Regions from separate parts of the Mesorhizobium subarcticum genome, predicted to be linked through region 1. Evidence: predicted binding sites of a transcription regulator. Region 1 holds the regulator's gene; each other region holds the start of a gene.

Region 1 (3,115 bases):
AGCCGGAGCGCTGATCATATGGGATTTATGCCACACGGCAGGCGCTCTACCCGTCGAACTCGACCATGCGAATGCCGATTTCGCCATCGGCTGCACGTATAAATATCTCAACGGCGGTCCGGGCGCGCCGGCCTTCATCTACGCCGCGCAACGTCATCACGGCGACATCAGCCAACCACTCAGCGGCTGGTGGGGGCATGCCCGCCCCTTTGCGTTTGAACGCGGTTACGTCGCAGGAACCGGCATTCGCCGCTTTCTCTGCGGCACGCAGCCCGTCCTGTCGATGCGGGCGCTCAAGGGTGCGCTCGCCATCTGGGACGATGTCGACATGGCTGCGTTGCGAAAGAAGAGCGTCGCGCTGACCGAACTGTTCATCCAACTCGTCGAAGCAAAGTGCGGGGCCTATGGTCTCACGCTGGAAACCATCCGCGACCGGACCAAGCGTGGCAGCCAAGTGTCGTTCCTTCACGATCACGGCTATCAGGTCATGCGTGCCTTGATCGAGCGCGGTGTGATCGGTGACTTTCGCGCGCCGTCCACCATCCGCTTCGGGTTTACGCCGCTCTACGTCGCCTACAAGGATGTGTGGCTGGCGGTTGAGGTCCTACAAGAGATTTTGCACACCGGTGCCTGGAAGGCCCCGCGTTTCGCTGTCAAGGAGTCCGTCACCTGAAGCGACGATCTCAGCGATCGGCTGTCACCGGCGGTATAACGAGCAGCGAATTTCCAGCTCACAAATGGATCGCCTCTTGGTCGAGGAGCTAGTGGTCGTGAACAAGCCCGAGGTTGGCGTTTTGGCTTCGTTTCGTTCACGGCAAACGAGCGCTCTCAAAACTGGAAATGCTTGGCATGGAACTCTGTGGCCGACTGATGCCAAGCCAAGCCGCCGGATAGGCCACAAGCCATTAACCAAAACGATTTCAATGGTTGCCAACATGCGGCGACAGAGTTGACGCGTCGGTCGTTGCCGCAGCCGTATGCCAAATAATTTCAGACGCCTTAACAAATTCACTAAACTTTAAACGGTTGCAGAACACAACTGGAACAGATAGTGTTTGTTCTGGGTTTGTTTTTCGATTCTGGTTCAGACCCTTCGTTCAATGCCTTGGGGGCCGCCATGCTGACGCGCAAGCAACATGAACTTTTGATGTTCATCCATGAACGGCTGAAGGAAAGCGGTATCCCGCCGTCCTTCGACGAGATGAAGGAGGCGCTCGATCTCGCCTCCAAGTCAGGCATCCATCGTCTGATCACGGCACTGGAGGAACGCGGTTTTATCAGGCGGCTGCCCAACCGGGCACGCGCGCTGGAGGTGCTGCGGCTGCCGGATTCAATCGCGCCGGGTCTCAACGCTGCCAAGAAGTTCTCGCCAAGCGTCATCCAGGGCAGTCTTGGTCAGGGCGGCCTTGGCCGCCAGCTCAAGCCTGCAACACCATCGCGCCTGCCTGCTGCCGGCAATGATGACGACGTGGTTTCGGCGGTGTCGATCCCTGTGATGGGGCGTATCGCCGCCGGCGTGCCGATCGATGCCATTCAGCATCAGACGCATTCGATCTCGGTGCCGCCGGACATGATCATGGGTGGCGAACATTATGCGCTGGAGGTCAAGGGCGACTCGATGATCGAGGCCGGCATCTTCGACGGTGACACCGTCATCATCCGCAATGCCGATACCGCCCAGCCTGGCGAGATCATCGTGGCGCTGGTGGATGAGGAGGAAGCGACGCTGAAGCGGTTCCGCCGCAAGGGCGCCTCGATTGCGCTTGAAGCCGCCAATCCGGCCTATGAGACGCGCATCTTCGGGCCCGACAGGGTGAAGGTGCAAGGCAAGCTCGTCGGACTGATCAGGCGCTACTGAAGCGGCGGCGGTTTAACGGCTGGCTTTTCGGGTTTCTTGTAAGGTGGCAGACCCCTCGCCTCATGTGAGAATTTGCGTTGCGCGTGCCAGGGTCGGTACGGACTGTCCACGGCGAAGCTGACGATTGCCGGCGTGACCGCCGATTGGTTGTCGAAGAAGACGGCCGCACTGCCTTTGCGAGCAAGTTGCCGCTTGGTGATGACGAGAACCAGCGGGTTGTGACAGGAATCATAGCCCGTTGCGTCATTGACAACGATCAAATCGGCGAAGCCGCAGGCTTTCCAGGTGTCCTTGCGGTCTTCGACATAAGCAATGATCGCACCGGACGTGTGCTTGGCCACACAGACGCCGTCAGTGCAATAGAACGGCACTCCTGGCGGCAGTTCTGTAGCGTCCGCGATCTCGAATTGTCCGTCACCTCTGGTGAAGGTTTCCGGCACGACGATGGCTTCGGATCGCAACGCGCGTTTCCAATTGTCGACCATGAATTCGTTTGGACGCGCGCGGCTAACAGCGAGTTCGCCGCCTCCGATCGGCATTGCAACCAGCCTGGCGTCCTCCGAGATCAACACATCCGGTGTTCGCGTATCCGGGATGGTCAGCACACTGGCGAGAACGAAGGGAACCGCCGCCAGCCGAAGCCATGTCGTCGCCGTGGTCGCGATAACCAGGGCAATCGTCACCAGCAAGACGGACTGTTGGGAAATCAGGCCAACCCCATCGACTGGAGAGCGATCCGATATCCACGCCGATATGGCGATCATTGCGGTCAGGCCTTTGCCCATCAGATAAAGCGCAGGCCAATCCAGCCCAAATGGCATCAAGAGCGCGCTGGCCACGGCCAGAAACATCACGACCGATACAATCGGCATGATCGCCAAATTGGCGACCAGGCTGAGCGGCGACACGCGCTGGAAATGCCAGATGGCAAACAGCGCTGTGGCACTCCCGGCTATGATGGAGGTCATGGCCAATCCGCCTGTCGCCAGCAGAAATTTTCGCGCTAGGAAACCGGGCAAGGATCGCTTTGGGGGCGGTGGTCTGGACTTTCCCGCACGGTGATCCGCCCAGCCAGCATATGCGCCGACAAGTGCGGCCGTCGCTGCAAAGGACATCTGAAAACTTGGGCCGACCACCTCATGCGGCGACACCACAATGACGGCGATCGCCGAGATGGCCAGATTGCGCATGGTCAGCGCTGCCCGATCGAACAGCACTGCAATCAGCATCACCGCCAGCATGATGAAGCTACGCTCG
Region 2 (3,115 bases), 2.7 Mb from region 1:
AGGCCGACCTCGGCCCAGTCTCGGTGCTGGTCAACAATGCCGGCATTACCCGCGACGCCATGTTCCACAAGATCACGCGCGAGCAGTGGAAAGAGGTCATCGACACCAATCTGTCCGGCGTCTTCAACATGACGCATCCGCTGTGGGGCGGCATGCGCGACCGCAAGTTCGGCCGCGTCATCACCATCTCCTCGATCAACGGCCAGAAAGGCCAGGCCGGCCAGGTCAACTATTCCGCCGCCAAGGCCGGTGACATCGGCTTCTCGAAGGCGCTGGCGCAGGAAGGTGCCCGTGCGGGCATCACCGTGAACGTCATCTGCCCCGGCTACATCGCCACCGAAATGGTCAAGGCGATCGACGAGAAGGTGCTCAACGAGCGCATCATCCCGCAGATCCCGGTCGGCCGCCTCGGCGAACCCGAAGAGATCGCGCGCTGCGTCGTCTTCCTCGCTTCCGAGGATGCCGGCTTCATCACCGGCTCGACCATAACGGCCAATGGCGGCCAGTACTTCGCCTGAGACATTCAACGGCTTCTGACTGTAACGAGCGGACCGGGAAGCCGGTCCGTTTTTATCTGATGCTTTGGACAAAACGCTCTGGTGCGGAGCGATGATCCAATCCGGCATGCAAAGGTTAACGGCGGCGGCGCCGCCTGTGCGAACCCTGTGGTCAAGCCTGTGGATTGTCGGTGGATAAGCTGTTCAAAACCCGAGATATTGAGGGAACAAACCGGGAAAATACCGCCGGTGCTGCTTTGTCGCCGATTCGTTCCGGCTCTGAGCGGAAATTAACGTTAATGGCCCGGAATCATCTGCAATTCCTTAACACCAAATTCAGAAAGATTAACAATTTCATAATCTTGGGCGAAGGGCATCGAGCCATTTCCCTCGTTTCCCGGCAAAGGTTAAGGACGAAGATCGCCCAGCATAAAACGGGCCAGTTCGGCGATTCAGCATGTGGTGAGACTCACGGTCACGAAATCCACATGTAGCCGTGAACAAAAGCTGAATCTGTGGGAGTCACTGATTCGTCGCCGTTTCGTTCCAGACTCGTTCCAACTCTTAATCAGCGACCATTTTGGAGCTTGACACAGACCCTTCTCGCCGCCGACGGAACATTCCGCTTTCGCTTTCCCCCCGAAATCCCTATGTGTCGCCTGTCATACGCGCCACCCAAGGCACGCTCCCGACAAACAGAGGCCAGAAAGCCTTATTTCCAGACCGATGAACATCCAGCCGAAACACACCGAGCCGCTGATCCTGTCGGGCCGCGACGTGACCGCCGTGCTTGGGCCGACCAACACCGGCAAGACCCATCTGGCCATTGAGCGCATGGTGGCGCACGAAACCGGCGTGATCGGCCTGCCGCTCAGGCTGCTGGCCCGGGAAGTCTACGCCCGTGTCTGCGAGAAGGTCGGTGCCCACAAGGTCGCGCTGATCACCGGCGAGGAGAAGATCCAGCCGCCGGGTGCGAAATATTCGGTCTGCACAGTCGAGGCCATGCCGCGCCAGACTGACGCCGCCTTCGTCGCCATCGACGAGGTACAGCTCGCCGGCGACCTCGAGCGCGGCCACATCTTCACCGACCGCATCCTGCATCTGCGCGGCCGGCAGGAAACGCTGCTCTTGGGCGCGGCCACCATGCACGGCATTCTGCAGCGCCTGCTGAAGGGCGTCTCGGTGGTGACGCGGCCGCGGCTGTCGCATCTCGCCTATGCCGGTTCGAAGAAGCTGACCCGCCTGCCGCGGCGTACCGCGATCGTCGCCTTCTCCGCCGACGAGGTCTATGCCATCGCTGAGCTGATCCGTCGCCAGCAGGGCGGAGCGGCCGTCGTGCTCGGTGCGCTCTCGCCACGCACCCGCAACGCACAGGTGGCGCTGTTCCAGTCGGGCGATGTCGACTATCTCATTGCCACCGACGCCATCGGCATGGGCCTCAACCTTGATCTCGACCATGTCGCCTTTGCCCAGAATCGCAAATTCGACGGCTATCAGTATCGCAATCTGACGGCTGCTGAACTCGGCCAGATCGCCGGTCGTGCCGGCCGTCATCTGCGCGACGGCACTTTTGGCGTCACCGGCCAGGTCGATCCGCTCGACGAGGACCTGGTCAAGAAGATCGAAGGCCATGATTTCGAGCCGGTGAAGGTGCTGCAGTGGCGCACCGCCCATTTCGATTTCGCCAGCCTCGATGCGCTGAAGCGCTCGATCGAGACCAATGCGCCTGTCGAGGGGCTGACGCGCGCGCTGCCGGCGGTCGATGCGCAGGCGCTTGAATATCTGTCACGCGATGGAGATATCCGCGCGCTCGCCACCGATGCCAAGCGCGTGGCGCTGCTGTGGGAAGCGTGCGCGCTCCCCGATTACAGGAAGATCGCTCCGGCCCAGCATGCCGATCTCATCGCCTCGATCTACATGGACCTCGCCCGCCATGGCCATGTCGACGAAAACTACATGGCCGAGCAGGTGCGCCGCGCCGACACAACCGAAGGCGACATCGACACGCTGTCGCACCGCATCGCCCAGATCCGCACCTGGACATTCGTGTCGAACCGGCCCGGCTGGCTGGCCGATCAGGCACACTGGCAGGAAAAGACGCGCGAAATCGAAGACAGACTGTCGGATGCGCTGCATGAACGGTTGACGAAACGCTTCGTAGACCGCAGGACTTCCGTCCTCATGCGGCGCCTTAGAGAAAATACCATGCCTGAAGCCGAAATTAGCCCTACCGGAACCGTCCTTGTCGAAGGCCATCACGTCGGCGAGTTGCAAGGGTTCCGCTTCACCGCCGACCAGACCGCCGGCGGCGAAGACGCCAAGGCCGTGCGCACCGCCGCGCAAAAAGCGCTGGCCGCTGAGTTCGAGGCGCGCGCCGAACGTTTCGGCGCTTGCGCCAATGGCGACCTCGCGCTTGGCTCGGATGGCACACTGCGCTGGATCGGCGCGCCGATCGGCACGCTGGTTTCAGGCGAGGACGCGCTGAAGCCCCGCCTCATATTGCTGGCAGACGAACAGCTGACCGGCCCGGCGCGCGACAAGGTCGCCGCGCGCGCCGAACGTTTCGTCAATTTCCAGATCGAGTCCCTGCTGAAGCCGCTGGTCGACTTGAAGAACGC
Region 3 (3,115 bases), 240 kb from region 1:
ACCTGCTGCGACGACGAGATGTTGACCGAGTTGATCACGTCCTCTTTGCCGGAAAAGCGCGTGGCGATCTGGTTCGCCTTTTCGGCGGCAACCGCGTCATCCGCCTCGCCCGACAGCACGACACGGCCATTGGCCGAGCCGACCTTGATCTTGGCGTCCGGCACGCTGGCGCGGATGGTGCTGGCAAGTTGATCGGTGTCGAGCGTCACCTCAATGTCGACGGTGCCAACGAGCTGCTTTTTCTCGTCGAACAGCGCGATGCCGGTGGTGCCGAGATTGTTGCCCAGCACATAGAAGGATTTGTCGGTCAGCGGGTTGACGTTGGCGATATCCGGATCGCCGATGACGATCTGGTAGAAGGCAGCACTTGTCACGATCGTCTTGGGCTTGCCCTTGGCGACCTTGATCGACGCATTTTTGGTCGACGAGACATAGACGACGTCATTGTCCGCCCTGGCCGCGCTGGGCAAGGCGAGCGTGCCGCTCGCGGCCAGTGCAACCGCCATCGCCAAGGCGCGCGCGATGCACGACCGGTCCGTCATTCGATACTAGGCTACGCATCAGCATTGTCCCGTCCCGCCCGGTCCCCACCGGCCTTTACTTCTGGTTCTGGTCCCGCGCGGGAACCTGATATTCCTCGGCCTTCGTGCCGCGCGTCACGATGATTGTCTTGAATTTCGGCTTCTCCGGCTCCTTGGTCATGGCGCCGAACAGCGAGCCGGCCGCGGCCTCGGCCTTGGCCGCCACCGATCCGCCGAAGGAGGAGATGGTGGTGACGCCGTTCTTGCCATCGCCGCCTTCACTGGCGGAGCGAAGCGACAGCGACAGCGTGCCGACGGTGCGGGCAAGCGCCACTTTCTGCGCGCCTTCGGTCGTCACCTCGATGGTCACGGAATTGGTCACCTGCGGCGTCGTCTGGCGCTCGTCGGCGCCCTGGCCGACACTCAGCACCTTGGCATCGGCAACGACAATCTCGGAAGTGATGGTCGAACCGGCGGCGCCTTGCGCGTTCTTGGCGACTTCCTGGATTTCGCCGGCATCGCGCGTCAGCACGACATCGACGCGGTCGCCCGGCGTGACGAAGCCGCCGACACCGGCGATCTCGTCGGTGCGGATGGTGACCGCCCGCATTCCTGGCGTCATCATGTTGGAAAGCGTTGCGCGCCCGTTCGGCCCCGACAACTTGGTGAGCAGCACCGGTTCGTTGACGTCGATCGGCGACAGCACGACGCGGCTGCCTTCGCCGAGTAATCCATCGATGGTGGGAAAGGCACCTTGCGGCAGGGAATCCTGCGGCCATGGGATTTCAACCAGCTTGGCGCGGTCGAGTTCCATGCCGTAGCGCAATGGCGCGTTTGCCACCACGATGGTCTTGAACTCAATCTTGGGCGCGGCGGGAGCGGGTATCGACGCCGTTTTCTCGCCGGCATCAGCCTTGGCCTGGCTCTTGACCCAGAAATCCGCGGCAAAGATCGAGATCGCGCCGAAAACGGCGGCGATGCCGATCATCGTTATGGCCTTGCCCCTCACGCCGAAACCCCTGATGCCCGTCGTTTCTTGTTATGTTGGGCTCACGCTAGGCCGCTTTGTTAAAGAATCAGGAATGCGGAACGGCGGTCTCAGACCTATTTCCGCCCGCTTGGTTATCGAATGGTTTTAGGATATGAGGGGTCAAATCCCCGAACGTAACAGGAACCTCCGTCGCCTGGCGCCGCAAAGCGTGGCAGTATCGACGGGTGATTTGCAGCATCGGACCCGATGGCAGGCATGGACGACAACAACGATCTCTTCGGCAATCTGGGCAAGGAGCCGCAGCCGGCCCGCACGCTGGCACGTCCGGCGGATCCGCTGGTGCAGGCTGCCAAGCGTCCTGCCGCGACCAAGGATGGCAGCGAGGGTTATAGCGCCGCCGACATCGAGGTGCTGGAGGGGCTGGAGCCGGTGCGCCGCCGGCCAGGCATGTACATTGGCGGCACCGACGACAAGGCGATGCACCATCTGTTCGCCGAAGTCATCGACAATTCGATGGACGAGGCGGTCGCCGGCCATGCCACCTTCATCGACGTCGAGCTTTCGGCCGACGGCTATCTTGCCGTCACCGACAATGGCCGCGGCATTCCGGTCGACCCGCATCCGAAGTTCAAGAAGCCGGCCCTCGAAGTGATCATGACGACACTGCATTCGGGCGGCAAATTCGACTCCAAGGTCTACGAGACATCAGGCGGCCTGCATGGCGTCGGCGTGTCCGTGGTCAACGCGCTGTCGGACCATCTCGAGGTCGAGGTCGCCCGCGGCCGCCAGCTCTATCGCCAGCGTTTTTCGCGAGGTGTTCCGGTGACCGGCCTGGAGCAGCTTGGCGAGGTTCACAACCGCCGCGGCACAAAAATCCGCTTCCATCCCGACGAGCAGATCTTCGGCAAGGGTGCGGCGTTCGAGCCGGCCCGGCTCTACCGCATGACGCGGTCGAAAGCCTATCTGTTTGGTGGCGTCGAAATCCGCTGGACCTGCGATCCCTCTCTGATCAAGGAAAAGGACCAGACGCCGGCCAAGGCGGCGTTCCATTTTCCGGGCGGCCTCAAGGATTATCTGAAGGCATCACTCGGCGATGACTTCCAGGTTACCCGCGAAATCTTCGCCGGCAAGAGCGAGAAGCAGGGCGGCCATGGCTCGCTGGAATGGGCGGTGACCTGGTTCGGCGGCGACGGCTTCGTGAATTCCTACTGCAACACCATCCCGACCGGCGAAGGCGGCACGCATGAGGCCGGCTTCCGCAACGTGCTGACGCGCGGGCTTCGCGCCTATGCCGACCTGGTCGGCAACAAGCGCGCCTCGATCGTCACCTCGGAAGACGTCATGATCTCGGCCGCGGGCATGCTTTCGGTGTTCATCCGCGAGCCGGAATTCGTCGGCCAGACCAAGGACAGGCTGGCGACAATCGAAGCGATCCGCATTGTCGAAACGGCAATCCGCGATCCCTTCGACCACTGGCTGGCCGACAATCCGCAAGAGGCCTCGAAGCTGCTGGAGTGGGTGATCGCGCGCGCTGACGAGCGGGTGCGCCGACGCCAGGAAAAGGAAGTGTCGCGCAAAAGCGCGGTGCGCAAGCTGCGCCTGC
Region 4 (3,115 bases), 730 kb from region 1:
TCGCATTTTCCGGGTCTCGTGAGGTGTCTCCCCGAAGCGGCGCCGCGCCGGATCGCTATTTCTGGCTCCAGGCTGACGAAACCGGATGGAGCGATCATGAACCCGACCTCGACACTTCGCCCGACCTCTGGGCACGCAATGCGACGGCGCGGCCGCCGCGTCGGCATCACCGAGACCAAGGCGCGCGCCGGCGCATTGCTGGAACAGGGAGCGGCTTTCATGCAATTGGAGGCCAACGCACTGCTAGCAACCGGCGGCCCATCAAGCCAGGCATCATCAGCCGACGAAAAGCGGCCCGCGCTGGGGGAAGAGCATTTCGATGTCATCGTCATCGGCGCCGGCCAGAGCGGCTTGTCCGTCGGTTATCGCCTCGCCCGCAAGGGCATGAAATATGTCATCCTTGAAGGGCGCGAACGTGTCGGCGACGCCTGGCGTTCGCGCTGGGATTCGCTGCGCCTGTTCACGCCGGCGCGCTATGACGGGCTGGCTGGCATGCCCTTCCCCGCCGGCCGCCATGCCTTCCCGACCAAGGACGAGATGGCCGACTACCTCGAGGCCTATGCCAGGAAATTTTCCTTGCCGGTGCGCACCGGCGTCAAGGTCGACGAGGTAACCCGCATCGACGGCCGCTATGTCGTGACAGCTGGCCGGACGCGCTATAGCGCCGATCATGTCGTCATCGCCTCGGCGAGCTACCAGAAACCAAAAGCTCCGGATTTCGCTGCCTTGCTCGATCCGTCGATCGGGCAATTCCATTCGAGTGCCTACCAGAACCCGGCGCAGCTCAATCCGGGTGGCGTGCTTTTGGTCGGCGCCGGCAATTCCGGCGCCGAAATCGCCATGGATCTCGCGCCCACGCACCAGACCTGGCTGGCCGGGCGGCATCCCGGCAACATTCCGGTCGCCTATAACGGCTATTTCGCCATGCGCCTGGTGCTGCCGGTCGTGTTCCGCTTCGTCTTCCACCGGTTGTTGACGGTAGACACGCCGATGGGCCGCAAGGCCAAACTGGGGCAGCTGTCCCACGGCCTGCCGTTGATCCGGGTCAAGCCGCGCGATCTCGACGCTGCCGGCGTCCGCCGGGTCTCCCGCGTAGCCGGCGTGCGTGACGGCAAACCGCTGCTCGACGACGGCCGGACCCTCGACATCACGAACGTCATCTGGTGCACCGGCTTCATGGCCGGGCTGGATTGGATCAAGCTGCCGATCTTCGACGACAATGGCCGGGTAAAGCAGTATCGCGGCACAGTCGAGGGTGAACCCGGCCTCTATGTCTGCGGCCTGCACTTCCAGCACTCGCCCTCTTCGACCATGATCCACGGTGCGGCACGCGATGCCGGCTATGTGGCCGAAAAGATCGGCGAGCGGATGCGGGCGGCAGCCAGGTAAGCCTGATCGGAGCTTTGGAGAAGGATGTCGGCCGCTGGGAGCACAACAGTTGCACGGCGACCGCCAATCGTGCGTTAAAACCGGAACAAAACGTAGACAGTTCTGGTCTTTCCCTCCCGAATCACTACATTCGGGGGGAAGATGTCCGGCTTTTCCGAAGACATGCCCTTTTTCGATGAACCCAATGCGCGGCCCACGGCCCCGTCGGGCATTGCCGCGCGCGCCATGGCTGCCCGCAGCGGCCAGAACAACGCACCCGACTATCTCCGGGGCCTCAACCCGGAACAAAGGCTGGCGGTGGAAACCACCGAAGGCCCGGTTCTGGTGCTGGCCGGCGCCGGCACCGGCAAGACCCGCGTCTTGACCACCCGCATCGCCCACATCCTTGCCACCGGCAAGGCCTTCCCGTCGCAGATCCTCGCCGTCACCTTCACCAACAAGGCCGCGCGCGAGATGAAGATCCGCATCGGCGTGCTGATCGGCGAAGGCAATGTCGAAGGAATGCCCTGGCTCGGCACCTTCCACTCGATTGGCGTCAAGCTTCTGCGCCGGCACGCCGAGCTTGCCGGCCTGCGCTCCGATTTCACCATCCTCGACACCGACGACGTCGTGCGGCTGATCAAGCAGTTGATCCAGGCCGAGGGCCTGGACGACAAGCGCTGGCCGGCCAAGCAGTTCGCGCAGATGATCGACGGCTGGAAGAACAAGGGCCTGGGCCCCGCCGAAATCCCCGAAGGCGACGCGCGCAGCTTCGCCAACGGCAAGGGCCGCGAACTCTACAAGGCCTATCAGGAGCGGCTGAAGACGCTGAACGCCTGCGACTTCGGCGATCTCTTGTGCCACCCCATCCGCATCTTCCGCGCCAATCCGGATGTGCTGAAGGAATATCACAGGCGCTTCAAATACATCCTCGTCGACGAATATCAGGACACCAACACCGCCCAATACATGTGGCTGCGCCTGCTGGCGCAGCGGCCGGATAGCGGGCGCGTGTCAACATCGACGGATCTGCGAACGGCCGAAGGCCGCAAGCCCGACCGGGCGTCGGCCGGCCAGGCCGCCCCCGCGGAGGCCAGCGAGCGAAGCTCGCGTGCGGCCGTGAGCGACAACAAAGTCAACATCTGCTGCGTCGGCGACGACGACCAGTCGATCTATGGCTGGCGCGGCGCCGAGGTCGACAACATCCTGCGCTTCGACAAGGATTTTCCCGGCGCCACCATCATCAGGCTGGAGCGCAACTACCGCTCCACCGCGCACATCCTTGGCGCTGCCTCCCATCTCATCGCCCACAATGAAGGCCGCTTCGGCAAGACGCTGTTCACCGACCGCGACGAGCCGGACGACGGCAAGGTGCATGTCCACGCCGCCTGGGATTCCGAAGAGGAAGCCCGCGCCGTCGGCGAGACCATCGAGGCCTATCAGAGGCAAAAACACAAGCTCAACGACATGGCCATCCTTGTCCGCGCCTCCTTCCAGATGCGCGAATTCGAGGACCGTTTCGTCACGCTCGGCCTCAACTATCGCGTCATCGGCGGCCCACGCTTTTACGAGCGCATGGAAATCCGCGATGCGCTGGCCTTCTTCCGCGTCGTCGCGCAAGGCGCCGACGACCTCGCCTTCGAGCGCATCGTCAATGTGCCCAAGCGCGGCCTCGGCGAAACCACCATCCGCCAGATCCACGACACGGCGCGCGCACTGCGAGTGCCGATGCTGGAAGCCGCCGCCA

The links. The regulator LexA, encoded in region 1, represses DNA repair genes until DNA is damaged. The targets are predictions, from matches to a motif close to TGTTCNNNNTGTGTTCNG.
Region 2: a site for LexA is predicted at 1,040-1,057, ahead of ACZYHG_RS09685 (helicase-related protein). Genes of this name have one in related genera too.
Region 3: a site for LexA is predicted at 1,680-1,697, ahead of parE (DNA topoisomerase IV subunit B). Genes of this name have one in related genera too.
Region 4: a site for LexA is predicted at 1,471-1,488, ahead of ACZYHG_RS19125 (ATP-dependent helicase). Genes of this name have one in related genera too.

What each region holds. Positions count from the first base shown of each region.
Region 1 is NZ_CM144237.1:4,645,151-4,648,265, reverse strand. It holds gene kynU (kynureninase) at 1-673, shown strand, start outside; gene lexA (transcriptional repressor LexA) at 1,118-1,858, shown strand; gene ACZYHG_RS22575 (ComEC/Rec2 family competence protein) at 1,852-3,115, opposite strand, start outside.
Region 2 is NZ_CM144237.1:1,993,375-1,996,489, reverse strand. It holds gene phbB (acetoacetyl-CoA reductase) at 1-518, shown strand, start outside; gene ACZYHG_RS09690 (hypothetical protein) at 689-991, shown strand; gene ACZYHG_RS09685 (helicase-related protein) at 1,224-3,115, shown strand, end outside.
Region 3 is NZ_CM144237.1:4,410,101-4,413,215, reverse strand. It holds gene ACZYHG_RS21490 (type II and III secretion system protein family protein) at 1-542, opposite strand, end outside; gene cpaB (Flp pilus assembly protein CpaB) at 598-1,530, opposite strand; gene parE (DNA topoisomerase IV subunit B) at 1,768-3,115, shown strand, end outside.
Region 4 is NZ_CM144237.1:3,913,300-3,916,414, reverse strand. It holds gene ACZYHG_RS19130 (flavin-containing monooxygenase) at 97-1,389, shown strand; gene ACZYHG_RS19125 (ATP-dependent helicase) at 1,531-3,115, shown strand, end outside.